4 regions of the Kitasatospora sp. NPDC101155 genome follow, and region 1 is predicted to be linked to each of the others. Evidence: riboswitches for the same ligand, from Rfam matches in the RefSeq annotation. Region 1 holds a riboswitch; each other region holds the start of a gene.
What was found. Region 1 has a riboswitch for cyclic di-AMP ahead of ACIRYZ_RS36140 (peptidoglycan DD-metalloendopeptidase family protein). Riboswitches for the same ligand answer to the same signal wherever they lie in the genome.

Region 1 (4,176 bases):
CAAGGAGGGCCAGGTCGGCTCCTCCGCGATGCCGCACAAGATGAACACCCGCTCCTGCGAGCGTGTCAACGGCCTGGCCGTGATCCTGCGCGGCTACGCCTCGATGACCGGCGAGCTGGCCGGCGACCAGTGGAACGAGGGCGACGTCTCCTGCTCGGTGGTGCGCCGGGTCGCGCTGCCGGACGCCTTCTTCGCCTTCGACGGCCTGCTGGAGACCTTCCTGACCGTCCTCGACGAGTTCGGCGCCTTCCCGGCCGTGGTCGAGGCCGAGCTGGACCGCTACCTGCCGTTCCTGGCCACCACCAAGGTGCTGATGGGCGCGGTGCGCGCGGGCGTCGGCCGGGAGACCGGGCACGAGGTCATCAAGGAGCACGCCGTCGCCTCCGCGCTGGCCATGCGCGCGGGCGCCCGGGAGAACGAGCTGCTGGACCGGCTGGCCGCCGACGAGCGGATCCCGCTGGACCGGGCCGCGCTGGACGCGCTGCTGGCCGACAAGCTGTCGTTCACCGGTGCGGCCGGGGCGCAGGTCGCCGAGGTGGTCCGCCTGGTGGAGGCCGTCGCGGCGGCCTACCCGGAGGCGGCCAAGTACGCTCCGGCCGACATCCTCTGACGCTTCGTCAGTTGTCCGACGAGGGCCCTGCCACCGTTCCGGTGGCGGGGCCCTCGGGCGTCTTGGTGTGTCCGGGGTCGAGCGGCGGGGTGGTGGTGGCGCAGGGCCAGTCGCAGTTCGGCTCGGCCACCGGGTGCTCCTGGGGGGCGAGCACGTTGCCCCGGACGGTGGCGAAGGCGATCAGCCCGCCGCCGACCAGCAGACCCGCGCAGATCAGCATCGCGGTGTGGAAGGCGGAGTCCACCGAGGACGGCACCCGGTAGGCATCGCCGCTCAGGCCGGCCAGCGCCGGGAGGGCGGCCACCGCGAGCAGGCCGGCCGCGCGGGCGGCGGCGTTGTTGACGCCGCTGGCGATGCCCGCGTGCCGTACATCGACGGCGGCCAGCACCGTCGCGGTCAGCGGTGCGACCAGCAGGGCCATCCCGCTGCCCATCACCGCGACGGCGGGCAGCACGTCCGCCCAGTAGGAGGAGCCGGGGCCGGTGCGCAGCATCAGCAGCACCCCGGCGGCGCAGAGCAGCGGGCCGACGGTGAGCGGGATGCGCGGGCCGATCCGTTTGCCGAGGCGGCCGGCGCGCGCCGACAGGGTCAGCATCAGCACCGTGATCGGCACCAGGGCGAAGCCGGAGACCAGGGGCGAGAAGCCGGACACGATCTGCAGCTGGACCACCAGCAGGAAGAACACCCCACTGAAGGCCGCGTAGACGCAGAGGGTGACCAGGTTCACGGCGGTGAACAGCCGGGACGAGAACAGTCCGAGCGGCAGCATCGGATCGGGTGCGCGGCGCTCGACGGCGACGAAGGCGGCGCCGAGCAGCAGGCCGATCGCGCCGGTGAGCCAGACGGCGGGGGACAGGCCCTCCCCGGCGGCGGTGAGCGCGTAGGTGATCGCGCCGAGGGCGAGTGCGGCGAGCAGCGCGCCGGGCACGTCGAAGCGGCCGGAGGCGGACTCGTCGCGGCTCTCCGGGACGTAGCGGGAGGTGACCGCGATCACGGCGGCGGCCAGCGGCAGGTTCAGCAGGAAGATCCAGCGCCAGCCGGGGCCATCCACCAGCCAGCCGCCGAGGAAGGGGCCGATGGCCGCGGACACCCCGCCGAGACCGGACCACAGGCCCACCGCCGCCGAGCGGTCGTCAGGATGGAAGACGGCCTGGAGCATGGCGAGCGAGCCGGGGGTGAGCAGCGCCCCGCCGATGCCCTGGACGGCGCGGGCGGCGATCAGCACGTTGATGTTCGGGGCGACGGCGCAGGCCGCGGAGGCGGCGGCGAACCAGACCACGCCGATCAGGAAGACCTTGCGCCGTCCGTACCGGTCGCCGAGCGCGCCGCCGAGCAGGATCAGGCCCGCCAGCGTGAGCAGATAGGCGTTCAGCGTCCATTGCAGGGACGCCAGGGAGGCGCCGAGGTCGGCGCCGATCCGGGGCAGGGCGACGTTCACCACGGTGCCGTCGAGCATCGCCATGCTGGAACCGAGCACCGTTGCCAGGAGAACCCAGCGGCCCTGCGCGGTGCCCAGGCGCAGGGTGCCGGCCGTTGAGGTGGCCACGGCCTGATCCTGCGCCCGGCAGGGTGCACGTGACAAGGGTCACCGGGCGGTGTGTCCGGGGTGGGCAGTGCGTGAGCGGACGGTCGCACTGGGCCACCGAGGTCGGCGCAGCGTCGTGGATCAGTGGCGTCGAGTGAATGGATTGTGTACGCACCGTACGGCGGGCCATGCGGAGGGTGACCGCGCCGCGGGGGGTTGTCGCTGGTTCAAGAGATCGACATTGCTTCACCCGAACGGATGGGTTTTAGTTCAGCGACCACCCAGCCAGCCTGGGTGGACCCACCGGGTGGAACGCCGAGTCCTGCCGCTGCCCAGTGGTTCGAACTGAGCTCTGCACGGCAGGAGCGGGGGACCCACAGGTAAGTCGCCGGACCGGAGTCCGCGCTGTTCAGCGCGAACGTCCAGGACCGGCTTGGGGTGAAGCCGCGCATGCGGCCGGGCAGCTCCAGCCCGAACCCGACAGCTCACCTCGCAGGCGTCGGAGAGGAATCCCATGCCTGCTCAGGCTCGTCGTATCGCCGTGCCCCGCGCCGCCCGCATCGGCATCGCCGTCGCCGTCACCGGTGTCTCCTTCGCCCTGCCGCTCGTGACCACGATGAGTGCCCAGGCCCACAATGCCCCGGCCGCCTCGGTCGCGCAGCACGCCGCCGCCGTGGACGCCGTGTCGGCCGCCCCGGCCGCCGCCCACGACGGCTACCTCGTCGTCGGCGGCGACAGCCTGTCCAGGATCGCCGACGCCCGGAACGTCGAGGGCGGCTGGCCCGCGCTGTACGAGCAGAACCGCTCGGTGGTCGGCGCCGACCCGAACCTGATCTTCCCGGGTCAGTGGCTGTCGCTCGCGGCCCACGCCGACGCGGCCGCCGAGCCGGTCGCTCCGGCCGAGCCCGCGGCCCCGGCCGCTCCGGCTGCCCCGGTCACCCAGAGCGCCGCCGCTGCCGCAGACGCTCAGGTGCAGGTTCAGACCGAGGTCGCCAAGCCGGGCGTCCAGGTCCAGACCCAGATTCAGAACGCCGCTCCGGCCAAGGCCGTCACCGCCGCCCCGGTCGCCGCCACCGTCGGCTATGTCGCTCCGCTGGCCAACCCGGTGCCGGGCGAGGCCTACGGCGTGGCCGGCTCGATGTGGGCCTCCGGCCACCACACCGGCCAGGACTTCGTCGCCTCCACCGGCACTCCGGTGCGCGCGGTCGCCAACGGTGTCGTGGTGAAGGCCGGCAACGGTGGTGCCTACGGCAACCAGGTCGAGATCAGGCTCGCCGACGGCAGGTACGCCCAGTACGCGCACCTCTCCGTGGTCGGTGTGAAGATCGGTCAGACCGTCACCGTCGGCCAGCGGCTCGGCCTCTCCGGCGCCACCGGCAACGTGACCGGCCCGCACCTGCACTTCGAGATCCGCACCGGGTCGGAGTACGGCTCGGACATCAACCCGGTCGCCTACCTGCGGGCGCACGGCGTCGCGCTCTGACGCTGCGCAGACCCTGTTCGGACCCCGCGCTGACCGCGGGTTTCAGGAACCACCGCTGGTGCGGGGCGAATCGACCGCCCGGGATGGTCATGTCGGGTGACCGCTCGACCGGGTGATCGCCGCACCGGTGGACATGGGCGCGGGACACGCCCAGGGCCGGCCCGGCTTCGCGAGGACCCCTCGTGGAGCCGGGCCGGCCGTTGCCGTTCGCGGCTCCGGGGGAGTTCGAGTGGTCGGGATCGCGCCGGCGCCGGCGGCCGGAGCGGTACGCGCGGATGGGGCGGATCGTGCTGGAGGACGCCGTCGAGCGGTGACGCCCGGGCGCGGTCAGTTCCGGCGGACGGGCAGGCCGTGCTCGGCGGCGGCCAGCAGCTCGTGCATCCGGTGCCCGAAGTCCTCGGTGTCGCCGGCGGGTTCGGGGAAGACCAGGCGGACGTCGCGGTGGCCGTGCGGGTGGTCCAGACGCAGTACCAGGCCGTAGCGGTCGAGGGCGAGCGGGCGGATGTCCGGGTGCCCGGCGAGCAGGGCCGGGTCGAGCAGGCCGGTGAGCAGGTCGAG
Region 2 (4,176 bases), on a different contig from region 1:
GACCATGGCTGCCGACCCTACCTCCGTCCGACGACTACCGTTCGGAACATGAACGACGAAGACCTGCGGCTCGCCCCGCGCACCAGGGCCGCCGACCTGCTCGACTGGGCGGCCGAGCAGGACCGCGCGCCGGTGGCCGAGGAGCCGCTGCGCACGGTGCTGGCGCTGCTGGAACTGGGCGAGGGCAGGATGCACGACGGCTGGCCCGAACTGACCTCCAACGCGGTGGAGCACCTGCTGTACGAGCGGCTCCACCTCTACGTCCAACCCGCCCCGGAAGCGGACCCGCTCGCGTACGGCGACGCCGTACGGCTGCTGGTCGACCACCAGCGGGCGGCGAAGCGGCTCAACGCCAAGCGCCAGGAGCGGCTGCACGCCGAGGCCGAGTGGCAGGGCGAGGTCGCGGCCGGGCTGCTGCGCCGCGCCGACCTGGTCACCTGGCCGCGGCTGTACGCGGTGCTGCTGCACGCCCACGGGGTGGACACCACGGACGAGGCGGCGGTGCGGGACTGGCTGGCCGGCTTCGCCGGGCTGGGCGAGGAGGAGCGGCTGGCCGGGTTCGAGGCGCTGGTGCCGACCGGCTGGCTGGACGAACCGGACGAGCAGGGCTGGGGACCGGGCCGGGTGCTGTCGGTCGGCATGGCCACCGACGGCGCGCGGCGGCTGCTGGAACAGGGCCTGATGCGGCGCAGCTACCGCAACCTGGCCGAGCTGAACGCGCTGGGGCGGCCGATGCCGGACGAACTGGCCGGGGACTTCGGGGAGTTCGAGACGGCGGCGGCCGAGGTGGCGCTCGACCTGATCGGCGAGTGGACGGTGCCGGGGCTGCCGCGGCTGCTGGTGGAGGAGTTCCCGGAGCTCGCGCCGGAGCCGGGGGCGGAGGAGATCGACGCCTACCTGGCGCAGCTGCCGGCGGAGTCGGCGGAGTGAACGGCCGAGGGCCCCGGGTATCCGGGGCCCTCGGGCGTCGCGTCAGGGTCCCCGGTTCTCGTCGGGGGCTCCCGTCAGGGGTTCAGGTGGTTCCCGTCAGGGGTTGAGGCCGCGCTGCTGGAGCCAGGTCTCCGGGTCGACCGGGGCGCCGCCGCCCGGGCGGACCTCCAGGTGCAGGTGCGGGCCGGTGACGTTGCCGGTCGCGCCGACCTTGCCGATCTGCTGGCCGGAACCGACCGCGCCGGAGCCCTTGATGATCGAGGAGAGGTGGCAGTACCAGATCTCGGTGCCGTCGGGCAGGGTCTCGACGATCCGGTAGCCGTACGCGCCGGACCAGCCGGCCGAGGTGATGGTGCCCTGGCCCACCGCGTAGACCGGGGTGCCGGTGTCGGCGGCGAAGTCCAGGCCGGTGTGCAGGTGGGCCCAGTAGCGGGCGCTCTGGCCGTAGTGGGCGGAGAGGTTGTAGTCCTTCACCGGCAGGGTGAGGGCGGCGGCCTTGGCGCGCTCGGCCTCGTCGGCGGCGCGCTTGGCGTCGGCCTCCTTGGCGGCGGCCTTCGCCTCGGCCTCCTTCGCGGCCTCCAGACGGGCGCTCTCCTCGGCGGCGGTGCGCTGGCTGTCGGCCTGCTGCTGGATGCGGGCGGCGAGCGCGAGGCCCGGGTCGGCAGCGAGGGTCACCGGGGCCTCGTCCGCGGCCTCGACGGCGGGCGCGGCGGCCGGGGTGGCGGAGGCGAAACCGGTGGCGCCCAGGGTGGCGGCGACGGCGGTGACGCCGAGCAGCGGGGAGGCCCCGCGGGTCTGACGCGGCATCCGGTGGCGGTTGGCCTCGGCCTCCGGGGCGAAGTCGTCGGTGCCGAGCGACTCGGTTCCGTCCGGGCCGGGGTGGTCGAGGAGCTGGGTACCGGCTGCGGGGCCGGCCGGGTGTGCCGGGGTGTGCGTCGACGCCACGGGGGCGCGCTCCTTTCCTTCCTTCGCGCCTACCGGGTTAGCTGACGGGTTCGGAGCAGGAAGGTCTCCTACGGCCGGGCCGGGGCCCCGCCGATTCACCCCAAGGAACGTGGTTCCCCGGCTCCCTGACCTGCCCGGAGGCCGGTCGGCGGGATTAGGCGACGGCGCACGGTGCCGTCTGGGTACGGCATTGACGACCGCGCTGCGTTATCAAACGTTAATCCTAGGAGGCCCTGATTCCAAGCCATCCGTCCGGGACGACCGGGGAGCAGGCGGTCGGACGCCGACGAACGAACCGTCATTCGCCTGGCCCATCTGAGTACTCCTACTCATGTGCGGCCCGGCCGCGCTCCCGCATCCTGACGGCATGAGCGCACCGATGCAGTCACGCACCACGGCCGCGTACTTCGTCCAGGCCGTCCTCTCGTTCGCGATCTCCGGCTCGACCCTCGCCGTCGGGGTCGCCTGCCTGCCCGTCGGCGGGTGGACCAGGGCCTTCCTCGGGATCGGCCTGCTCTACACCGTCACCTCCGCCTTCACGCTGGCCAAGGTGATCCGGGACCGGCAGGAGTCCTCGGACACTGTCGCCCGGGTCGACCAGGCCCGACTGGAGAAGCTGCTCAGCGAGCACGACCCGTTCCGGGTCGAGGGGGCCTGAGCCGTTCCCGGGACACCGGGGAAAGGGGTTGACGGCTACGGCTATTAGCCATAGCTTTATGGCTATCGGCAGCACCGACCCCGTGGAGGACCACCGTGAACGGCACCATCACCCCGAGCACCCAGTACCTCGACGTCCCCGGCGGCCGGATCGCCTTCGACGACACCCGGCAGGGCGACGGCACCCCCGTCGTCCTGCTCCCCGGAATGCTCGACAGCCGCCGCGCCTACCGGCACCTGCACCCGCTGCTCACCGCCGCCGGGCGCCGGGTCATCACCATGGACGTGCGCGGCTTCGGCGAGTCCTCGATCGTCTGGGACGACTACAGCCCGGCCGCCGTCGCCACCGACGCCCTCGCCCTGCTCGACCACCTCGGCATCGAGCGGGCCGTCCTGGTCGGGCAGTCCTACACCGGGGCGACCGTGGTCAAGCTCGCCGGGGACGCGCCCCAGCGGGTCGCCGGAATCGCGCTGATCGACGCTTTCGTCGAGCACCGGGCCAACGCCCTGATGCGCGGCGTGATGGCCGTCATGGGCAGCGCGATGGTCCACTGGCCGGCCGTCTGGGGCTTCTACCTGCGCAAGATGGCCTTCCCCGGCCCCCGACCCGCCGACCTCGACACCTACGTGGCCGGGCTGGTCGCCGACCTGCGCACCCCCGGACGCAAGACCGCCACCCGCGGACACGTCACCGGGGACTCCGCGCCGATCGGCTGGTGCGCGGCCGTCCGCTGCCCCTCGCTCGTCCTGATGGGCAGCAAGGACCCCGACTTCCCGGACCCGGCGGCCGTCGCCGAGCGGCAGGCCACGGCGCTGGGCACCCGGAAGGTGATGATCAAGGGGTCCGGCCACTACCCGATGGCCGACAACCCGCAGGCCGTCGCGGACGCCCTGCTGCCCTTCCTCGCCGAGCTCGCCTGAGCCCGCTGAGCCCACCGAACCGCAGCCGTACGGAGAAACCGAACCCATGCCCCGAGTAGGACTGACCCCGGACCAGGTCGTCGACCACGCCCTCGCCCTCATCGACGAGCAGGGCGCCGAGGCCCTCACCCTGGCCTCCGTCGCCGCCCGCGCGGGAGTCGCCACCCCCTCCCTCTACAAGCACGTCAGCGGAGGCCTGACCGAACTGCGCCGGCTGATCGCCGTCCGGGTCACCGAGGAACTGGCCGACCGGCTCGCCGAGGCCGCGGTCGGCCGCAGCGGCGACGACGCCGTCACGACCGTTCTTCGCGCCTACCAGGCCTACGCCACCGAACACCCGCACCGCTACACCGCCCTCCCCCAAGCCCCCCAACCCGACGACGACCTCACCCGCGCGGCCACCCGCCTCGTCGGCGTCATCATCGCCGTCCTCCGCTCCTACGGCCTCGACGGCCCCGAGGCCATCCACGCCGCCCGCACCGTCCGCTCCCTCGCCCACGGCTTCGCCTCCCTCTCCATCACCGGCGCCTTCCAACTCGCCGAAGACCTCACCACCACCCACGACCGCCTCGTCACCACCCTCACCACCGGCCTCCGCACCTGGCCGAAGGCGGAGGAAGAGGAGTAGGAAGTCGGGCCCGCCGACTTCTGGCGCAGGGCGGCCGGCAGTCGGGAGGGCCGGGCTCTGGTGCGGGGCGGGTGGGGGTTGGGAGGTTGGTGGGG
Region 3 (4,176 bases), on a different contig from region 1:
GCGGAGCTGACCGCGGAGTCGGCGGGCCGGTTGCTGCTGGCGGTGGTGCAGCGGGCGCACGACGCCGGGGTGGACGTGGACGCGGCGCTGCGCTCGGCCGCGCGGGGCTACCGGAACGCGGTGCGCGCGGCCGAGGGGCTCAAGCCGGAGTAACGGCTGAGGCCGGAGTAGCGGCTCAGGCCGCCGTGGCGGTGTGCCCGGTCGGGCGCCGCTGCGGCGGGACGAGTTCGCCGATGGCCTCGCCGACCAGGGCGAGGAGTTCGGCGAGGCGCTCCAGGTCGAGGTGGTCGGGAAGGTCGGCGAGGGAGACGATCCGCTCGCCGTTCGGGCCGGCGACGCAGAAGAGGTCGATCGGCCCGAGGTGCTTCTCGGCGGTGTCGACCAGGGCGGCGACGTCGCTGGGGCGGCGGATGTCGGCGCCGACGCCGACGACGGGGCAGCCCGGCCGGTCGAGTTCGGCGGCGAGGTCCTCGGCGACACCGACGTGGGTGTCGGCGATCAGCATCCCGGCGGCGCCGGCCGCGGTGAACCGGCGGGCGAGGCCGGCTCCCGAACCGCCGTCGAGTACCGCGATGACGACGACTGCCCCGCTGACCCGCATGGTCTGCTCCTCCCTGTGGGCGACACCGCACCGGCGCCCACGCATACTGCGGAGGATCGTAGGCACGACCTGACCCTCCGCAACAGGGATTACCCCGCAGGTGACCAGACTCACGCCTGCCACCTGGCCAAGAGCTGTCCAAGAGCTGTCCACGGACCGTCCACCGGCCGTCCACGGAGCGTTGGCGACCCGCTCGCGCGCCGTTCGCGACGTGTTGACGGTCGGGAACGGTCGGGACGCGCCCGACCCAGCAGCTACGGTCGACCCATGCCTGCTCAGTCCGACGCCGCCCAGCCCGCCCCGCAGCTCTTCACCTGGGAGTTCGCCGCCGACCCGTACCCGGCCTACGCCTGGCTGCGCGAGCACGCCCCGGTGCACCGCACCAGGCTGCCGAGCGGCGTGGAGGCCTGGCTGGTGACGCGGTACGCGGACGCACGCCAGGCGCTGGCGGACAGCCGGCTGTCGAAGAACCCGGCGCACCACAGCGAGCAGGCGCACCGCACCGGCCGGGTGGGCATCCCGGGGGAGCGGCAGGCGGACCTGATGACCCACCTGCTGAACATCGACCCGCCGGACCACACCCGGCTGCGCCGACTGGTGTCCAAGGCGTTCACACCGCGCCGGGTGGCCGAGTTCGAGCCGCGGGTGCAGCAGCTCACCGACCGGCTGATCGACGGCTTCGCGCAGCGCGGCTCGGCGGACCTGATCCACGAGTTCGCCTTCCCGCTCCCCATCTACGCGATCTGCGACATGCTGGGCGTGCCGGCCGAGGACCAGGACGACTTCCGCGACTGGGCCGGGATGATGATCCGACATGGTGGGGGCCAACGCGGGGGCGTGGGGCGGGCGGTGAAGCGGATGCGGGCGTACCTGCTGGAGCTGATCCACCGCAAGCGGGCCGATCTCGGTGACGACCTGATCTCCGGCCTGATCAGGGCCAGTGACCACGGCGAGCACCTGACCGAGAACGAGGCGGCCGCGATGGCCTTCATCCTGCTGTTCGCCGGTTTCGAGACGACCGTCAACCTGATCGGCAACGGGACGTACGCGCTGCTGCGCAACCCGGGGCAGCGGGCGCTGCTGCAGGAGTCGGTGGTGCGCGGGGAGACCGCGCTGCTGGAGACCGGGATCGAGGAACTCCTGCGCTACGACGGGCCGGTGGAGCTGGCGACCTGGCGGTTCGCGACCAGGCCGCTGACCATCGGCGGGGTGGACATCCCGGTGGGCGATCCGGTGCTGGTGGTACTGGCGGCGGCGGACCGCGACCCGGACCGGTTCGCGGACGAGAACACCCTCGACCTGGCCCGAACCGACAATCCCCACCTGGGGTTCGGGCACGGCATCCACTACTGCATCGGCGCCCCGCTGGCCCGGCTCGAAGGACGTGCCGCGCTGGCCACGCTGCTTTCCCGACTTCCCGATCTGCGACTGGCCGAAACTCCGGAGAATCTCCGCTGGCGAGGTGGCCTGATCATGCGTGGATTGCGCGAACTTCCGGTCGAATTCAGTCCCGAGATCCGGTCTCCGCATGCCCTTCCTGAGGCTCCGACACGCTGACTGGGCGTCGTCGACACGCTCCTGATGACGGTGTGAACGCCCATCAATCCGGACAAACGGGCGCAGTTGGTAGGCGATTGGTCACGTGCCGTAATTCCGGTGTGATGTCGACGATATGAGCTTGTGATTGGTCTGAGGATCTGTCTAGTCTCCCTGGAGTTCGCAGCTGCGGACCTCGTGCGCGGAACGCCGAATCCTGCCCGCCGCGCCACGGGAAACCGACCAGACCCTTGGGCAGGGGCGGGGGAACCAGGTTTGTTGCCGTCCTCCACGGCTTGGGGTGAAGCCGCCCGAGCGGAACGTTTCCGCGCACGGCGGCCGGGCCACCTCCCGGTCCGAACCCGACAGCTCACCTCGCAGGCGTGCGGAGAGGGACCCTTCATGCTGTTCGTTGGAACTGGCCGTCACCGTCGTCGCACCCAGGCCGAGAAGGCCATCGCCGTCGCCGGTGTGGCCGGCGTCGGACTCGCGATGCCGCTCCTCGCCGCCACCGGCGCCTCCGCCGCCCCGGCCTCCGCCTGGGACTCCGTCGCCCAGTGCGAGAGCGGCGGCGACTGGAGCATCAACACCGGCAACGGCTTCTACGGCGGCCTGCAGTTCACCTCCAGCACCTGGAAGGCGTACGGCGGCACCGCCTACGCGCCGCAGGCCAACCAGGCCAGCAAGGGCCAGCAGATATCGGTCGCCGAGAAGGTGCTGGCCTCCCAGGGCCCGGGCGCCTGGCCGGTCTGCTCCGTCAAGGCGGGCCTGAGCAAGGGCGGTGCCCCGGCCGCGGTCGACACCTCCTCGGACGCCAAGCCGCAGTCCGCCCCCCAGCAGCAGACGCCCAAGCAGCAGACGCCCAAGCAGCAGACCCCGAAGCAGCAGGCTCCGAAGCAGCAGACCCCCAAGGCGGACGCGAAGCCCGCCCAGCCGTACGCACCGAAGCACGCCGCCCCGAAGCAGGCCGAAACGCCCGCGGAGCAGCCGGTCCAGCAGTACGTTCCGAAGCACGCCGCCCCGCGTGCCGCCCAGCCGGCCCAGGCCGCCCCTGCCGGCCACGACTACACCGTCCACTCCGGTGACACCCTGTCGAGCATCGCCGCCGCCCAGGGCGTGTCCGGCGGCTGGCAGGCGCTGTACGACGGCAACCGCGGCACGGTCGGCGGGGACCCGAACCTGATCATGCCCGGCCAGATCCTGCACCTCAGCTGAACCGGTCCGTAGGACCTCGAACAACACCCCGGGGACGAAGGGGGCCGCGCCCGGCCCCCTTCGTCCGCATTCGTCCGCGCCGGGGGGACAGACTGGGACAAGCAGGTGAACTACCGGGGGGTAGCAGGGCCACACGCTGAGACGGGACCGAGGCCAACGTGGCCCCGGGAGCCCGGGCGGTTAGGCTCTGGGTCGTAACGACTCCGCAATCGTCCCGCTGACAGCACCACCGTCAGCCGGACCCTGCTTCCGCAAGGAGATGCCTCGTGCCGTCCATCGATGTCGTCGTAGCCCGTGAGATCCTCGACTCGCGCGGCAACCCCACGGTCGAGGTCGAGGTCGGCCTCGACGACGGCAGCACCGGTCGTGCCGCTGTCCCGTCGGGTGCCTCGACCGGCGCCTTCGAGGCGCTGGAGCTGCGCGACGGTGACAAGAACCGCTACTTCGGCAAGGGCGTCGAGAAGGCCGTCCTGGCCGTCATCGAGCAGATCGGCCCGGAGCTCGTCGGCTACGACGCCACCGAGCAGCGCCTGATCGACCAGGCCATGCTCGACCTGGACGCCACCCCCGACAAGTCCTCGCTCGGCGCCAACGCCATCCTGGGCGTCTCGCTGGCCGTCGCGCACGCCGCCTCCGAGGCCAGCGACCTGCCGCTGTTCCGCTACCTGGGCGGCCCGAACGCGCACGTCCTGCCGGTCCCGATGATGAACATCCTCAACGGCGGCTCGCACGCGGACTCCAACGTCGACATCCAGGAGTTCATGATCGCCCCGATCGGCGCGGAGTCCTTCTCCGAGGCCGTCCGCTGGGGCGTCGAGGTCTAC
Region 4 (4,176 bases), on a different contig from region 1:
CAGTCGAAGGCGCGGGGCCCGGTGGATCCGTAGACGTACGGCGAGCCGATCATCCGCACCGCGGCGGCCAGCGCGGCTGCCCCGCGCTCGGAGGCGGCCGGGGTGGTGCCGAGGTCCAGCCGGTCGGTGCCGCGGGTGGCGCGCCGCTCGGCGTCGTTGGCGTCCTGGACGAGCATCCGGGCCCGCTCGGCCGCGCCCAGGCTGTTGAGCAGCTTCTGGGCCTTGGCCAGCCGCTGCTGGATCTGCTGCTTGTTCTCGGCCAGCGAGCGCCGGGCCTGGTCCAGTTCGGCGAGCTTGCCCGCGGTCTCGGTGCGGCGCTGGTCGAGCCTGCGCTGACGGCTGGCCAGCTCGTGCAGCGTCTCCCGCTGCCGCTCGGCGGCCTGCCCGAGGGTGCGGGCGCGGGCGAGGTAGGACTCGGGGTCACTGGAGAGCATCAGCTGGGCGGTCTGGGTCATCCCGCCGCCGCGGTACTGCGCCCCGGCCACGGTCGCGAGGTCCCCGCGCAGCTGGTTGAGCTGGTCCTGGCCGGCGGCGACCTCGCCCTGCAGGAGCGCAGTCTCGCTCTGGAGCCGCTTCTGCGCCTCCTGCGCGGCGTTGCACTTCTCGGACGCCCGCTCGGCCTCGTCGTACAGCTGCTCGACCTGCGCCTTGACGTCTCTGAGGTCGGGCGTGCCCGGTGCGCCGGGAGCGGCCTGGGCGCTGCCGCCGGCCGTCACACTCAGGGCCGTGGTGGCGGCCGCGGTCAGCACCAGCGCACGGGCGAGCAGTTGGGAACGACGGTGCACGGACATGGCGGCAGCGGCTCCAATCCTGCGGCGCGGCCCCGCGGCCGCGCCCCAATGGGCGGCCGTCGAGCGGGAGTCCGGTGGCAGACGTTAGCGAGTCCGGGCAAGCGAGTCCAAACCCCTCCCAACCCGAATATTTGACCCCTAATCGGACATCCGCCCGAGCCGCCGGAAAAGCCGCAGGCCCGGCCCTCCGCGGTGGAGGACCGGGCCCGAAACGGCCTGGGCGGGGATCAGACCCGCACGATGGAGGCCAGCGGCATGTTGGAGACCGCCTCGTAGCGAACCGAGGCGCCCGGCTTGGGCGCGTGCAGCACCTGGCCGTTGCCCGCGTAGATGCCGACGTGGTGGGCGTCGCTGAAGAAGATCAGCAGGTCGCCGGGCTGGGCCTGGGAGATGTCCGAGCCGATCCGGGTGCCGGCGCCGGCCTGCTCCTGCGAGGTGCGCGGCAGCGACACGCCGACCTGGTTGAACGCCCAGACCATCAGGCCGGAGCAGTCGAAGGAGCCCGGGCCGGTGGCACCCCACACGTACGGGCTGCCGACCTTGCTCGCGGCGGCGGCCAGCGCGGCGGCACCGTGCGAGCTGCCGGGGGCGACCGGCTTGGCAACCGGCGAGGAGGAGGTGGCGGAACCCGAGGAGCCCGAACCCGAGCTGATGTCGGTGCGGCCGCTGTCGCGCGAGGCACGGTCGGCGGCGGCCTGCTGCTGGGCGGCAGCCTTCGCGGCGGCGTCGGCCTGGGCCTTGGCGTCGGCCGCGGCCTTCTCCTCGGCCTGACGGATCGCCTGGCGCTCCTGCTCGGTCAGGGTGTTGAGCAGGTCCTGCGCGGCCTTCAGCTTGTTCTGGACCTCCTCCTTGGAGGTCTTCAGCTGCTGGGTGGTGGACTCCAGCTCGGCGAGCTTGCCCTGGGCCTCGGTGCGGTCCTGGTCGAGCTTGCGCTGCTCCTCCTGGAGCTGCTTCAGCTGGTTCTTCTGGGTGTCACCGGCCTGGTTGAGCGCACCGGCCTGGTTGAGGAAGTTGTCCGGGCTGGTGGAGAGCATCAGCTGGACGGTCGGGGATATGCCGCCGTTGCGGTACTGCTCCCCGGCGATCTCGGCGAGCCCGCCCTGCATGTCGGTCACCTGGGCCTGCTGCCGGGCCACCTGGTCCTGCAGGCCGGAGACCTGCTTCTCCAGGGCCTGCTGCTTCTCCTGGGCGGCGTTGTACTTCTCGGTCGCCTGCTCGGCCTGCCCGTTGAGCTGGTCGACCTGCTCCTTGACCTGGTCCTTGGTCGGCTGCGGGTCGGCGTGCGCGCCGGACTGCGCGGAGAGGGCGACGGCTGCCGCGGCGACACCGGTCAGGATCGAGACACGGGCGCGGCTGGCGGGCTTGGGACGACGATGGGACGCCACGAAGGCGGACTCCTTCTTCCTACGGCCGCCTACCGGGTGAGCTGACGGGTTCGGGCCGGAAGCATGCCCTACGACGCCTCACGGCCGTTCCACCGGCCGACCTGGCGTCGATTCACCCCGGAGGAACGTGGTTCCCCGGCTCCGCTCCGCAGCACCCCCGACCACTGGGCTCCCCTGTCGGACAGTCGCTTCGACCTGCCCCGCTGTTTCGCGAACTCGACGGTAACCACCGCCGCCACCCAGGCTGGGTGATCGACAGTCGGTGGTTCGGGGCACGACCCTAGTAACTGAACCGTGATCCGTTCAAATCCTTGTCAGAAAAAAGACGGAAGATTGCCCGTGTTCTTTTGTGAAAATGACCGATGGTGATCGCCACCGCACGCAAAGCTGATCGGGTCCCGCCGGCCGACCACGGAACAGACAAGCCCGAAGCGCCACCCCCGGTAGGAGGGTGGCGCGGATCACAGGGCCGGAACCCGGACTTTCGGGCGTGTCGGGGCGTCAGACCCGGCGGATCGTGTTGATCGGCATCGCGTCGGCCTTCATCACCTTCACCACGTCACCGGTGTGCGGCGCGTGGACCACCATGCCGTTGCCGATGTACATCCCGACGTGGTGCCGGTCGCTGCCGTAGATCACCAGGTCGCCCGGCTGGGCCTGGTCCAGCGAGGGCACCCGGGTGCCGACGTCGCCCTGCTCCTGCGAGGTGCGCGGCAGCGAGACGCCGGCCTGGGCGTACGACCAGACCATCAGGCCCGAGCAGTCGAAGGTGCTCGACCCGGTGGCGCCCCAGACGTACGGCGAGCCCTGCTTGCTCATCGCCTTGGCGACGGCCACGGCCGCGTAGCCGCTGGCCGGCGGCAGGCTGCTGAGGTCGACCCGGGCGGTGCCGCGCGAGGCGCGGTCGTCCTGCTGCTGCTGGGCCTTCAGCGCGGCGCGGTCGGCGGCGCTGAGCGAGTTCAGCAGGTCCTGGGCGGCCTTCAGCTTCTGGTTGACGTCCGACTTCGCCTGGTTCAGGTCCTTGGTGGTGGAGTCCAGCGAGGACAGGACGGCGGCGGCCTCGGCCTTCTCCTGGTCCAGCCGGCGCTGCTGGTCGAGCAGGCCCTTGAGCGCCTCGGTCTGGCTGGCGCTGGCCTGCTGGACGCTGGAGGCCTTCTCCAGGTAGCCGGACGGGTCGGAGGAGAGCATCAGCTGGACGGACGGGTCGATGCCGCCGGTGCGGTACTGGTCGCCCGCCACCTCGGCCAGACCCGTCTGCAGCTGGGTCATCTGGTCCTGGCTGCGGGCCACCTGGTCCTGCAGCTGGTCGGCCTGCTTGCGGAGCTGGTCCGCCCGCTCCTTGGCGCCGTTGTACTTCTCCGCCGCCTGCTCCTGCTCCTGCTGGAGCTGGTCGATCTGCGCCTTGACGTCGTCCTTGCTCGGCTGCGGCGCCGCGTGCGCGCCCACCTGGGCGGAGAGGGCGACCGCGGTCGCAGCGGCAGCGGTGAGCACGGAGACCCGCGCGCGGCTCGGCTGCTTGGGACGGCGGTGGGAGGCCAAGGGACCGGCTCCTTCTTCCATCGGACTCACCTGATCGGATGAGATTCCGGAAAATAGGTTTGACGCCAGACCCTAGTGAAGATCTATCCGTTTTGCCACTCCCCCGAAGGCGTGAACTCCGGCCCCCACGCTGACTTCACGGGATCCGCACACCCTCGCAAAACGGACACTGCCCGGACTTCACACCGTCCGACCCGAGGTCAGGGCCGGGCCAGCCGGTTCAGCAGCAGCACCGAGGCCACCGGGCGCGCGCCCGCCTTCCGCACGCCCTCCGCGACCTCCCGGTCGGTGGACACCACCACCACCGGACGGCCCTGCGGCTCGGCCCGCACCAGACGACGGATCAGCTCGTCCGCGGTCTCCCCGGTCCGACTGAACCGTACCCGAACCCCGCGCGGTGGCGCCATGATCACCGGAACGTCCAGGTCCTGCCCGTCGAACACACAGGTGACCTCCGCCTG

Region 2: linked by a shared signal. The riboswitch ahead of ACIRYZ_RS30200 (M23 family metallopeptidase) and the one ahead of ACIRYZ_RS36140 (peptidoglycan DD-metalloendopeptidase family protein) in region 1 are both predicted to bind cyclic di-AMP.
Region 3: linked by a shared signal. The riboswitch ahead of ACIRYZ_RS34220 (transglycosylase family protein) and the one ahead of ACIRYZ_RS36140 (peptidoglycan DD-metalloendopeptidase family protein) in region 1 are both predicted to bind cyclic di-AMP.
Region 4: linked by a shared signal. The riboswitch ahead of ACIRYZ_RS05370 (NlpC/P60 family protein) and the one ahead of ACIRYZ_RS36140 (peptidoglycan DD-metalloendopeptidase family protein) in region 1 are both predicted to bind cyclic di-AMP.

Annotation. Positions count from the first base shown of each region.
Region 1 is NZ_JBIWPN010000040.1:35,447-39,622, forward strand. It holds gene purB (adenylosuccinate lyase) at 1-610, shown strand, start outside; gene ACIRYZ_RS36135 (MFS transporter) at 618-2,156, opposite strand; cyclic di-AMP (ydaO/yuaA leader) riboswitch at 2,469-2,647, shown strand; gene ACIRYZ_RS36140 (peptidoglycan DD-metalloendopeptidase family protein) at 2,650-3,618, shown strand; gene ACIRYZ_RS36145 (hypothetical protein) at 3,801-3,932, shown strand; gene ACIRYZ_RS36150 (DUF2470 domain-containing protein) at 3,946-4,176, opposite strand, start outside.
Region 2 is NZ_JBIWPN010000025.1:87,588-91,763, reverse strand. It holds gene ACIRYZ_RS30210 (GNAT family N-acetyltransferase) at 1-6, opposite strand, end outside; gene ACIRYZ_RS30205 (hypothetical protein) at 49-930, shown strand; gene ACIRYZ_RS30200 (M23 family metallopeptidase) at 1,027-1,875, opposite strand; cyclic di-AMP (ydaO/yuaA leader) riboswitch at 1,888-2,046, opposite strand; gene ACIRYZ_RS30195 (YiaA/YiaB family inner membrane protein) at 2,243-2,533, shown strand; gene ACIRYZ_RS30190 (alpha/beta fold hydrolase) at 2,629-3,453, shown strand; gene ACIRYZ_RS30185 (TetR/AcrR family transcriptional regulator) at 3,500-4,081, shown strand.
Region 3 is NZ_JBIWPN010000034.1:62,603-66,778, forward strand. It holds gene ACIRYZ_RS34205 (MazG family protein) at 1-153, shown strand, start outside; gene ACIRYZ_RS34210 (SDR family NAD(P)-dependent oxidoreductase) at 176-601, opposite strand; gene ACIRYZ_RS34215 (cytochrome P450) at 869-2,158, shown strand; cyclic di-AMP (ydaO/yuaA leader) riboswitch at 2,369-2,535, shown strand; gene ACIRYZ_RS34220 (transglycosylase family protein) at 2,540-3,352, shown strand; gene eno (phosphopyruvate hydratase) at 3,619-4,176, shown strand, end outside.
Region 4 is NZ_JBIWPN010000003.1:141,611-145,786, reverse strand. It holds gene ACIRYZ_RS05375 (NlpC/P60 family protein) at 1-791, opposite strand, end outside; gene ACIRYZ_RS05370 (NlpC/P60 family protein) at 1,019-2,176, opposite strand; cyclic di-AMP (ydaO/yuaA leader) riboswitch at 2,187-2,340, opposite strand; gene ACIRYZ_RS05365 (NlpC/P60 family protein) at 2,678-3,715, opposite strand; gene ACIRYZ_RS05360 (NYN domain-containing protein) at 3,916-4,176, opposite strand, start outside.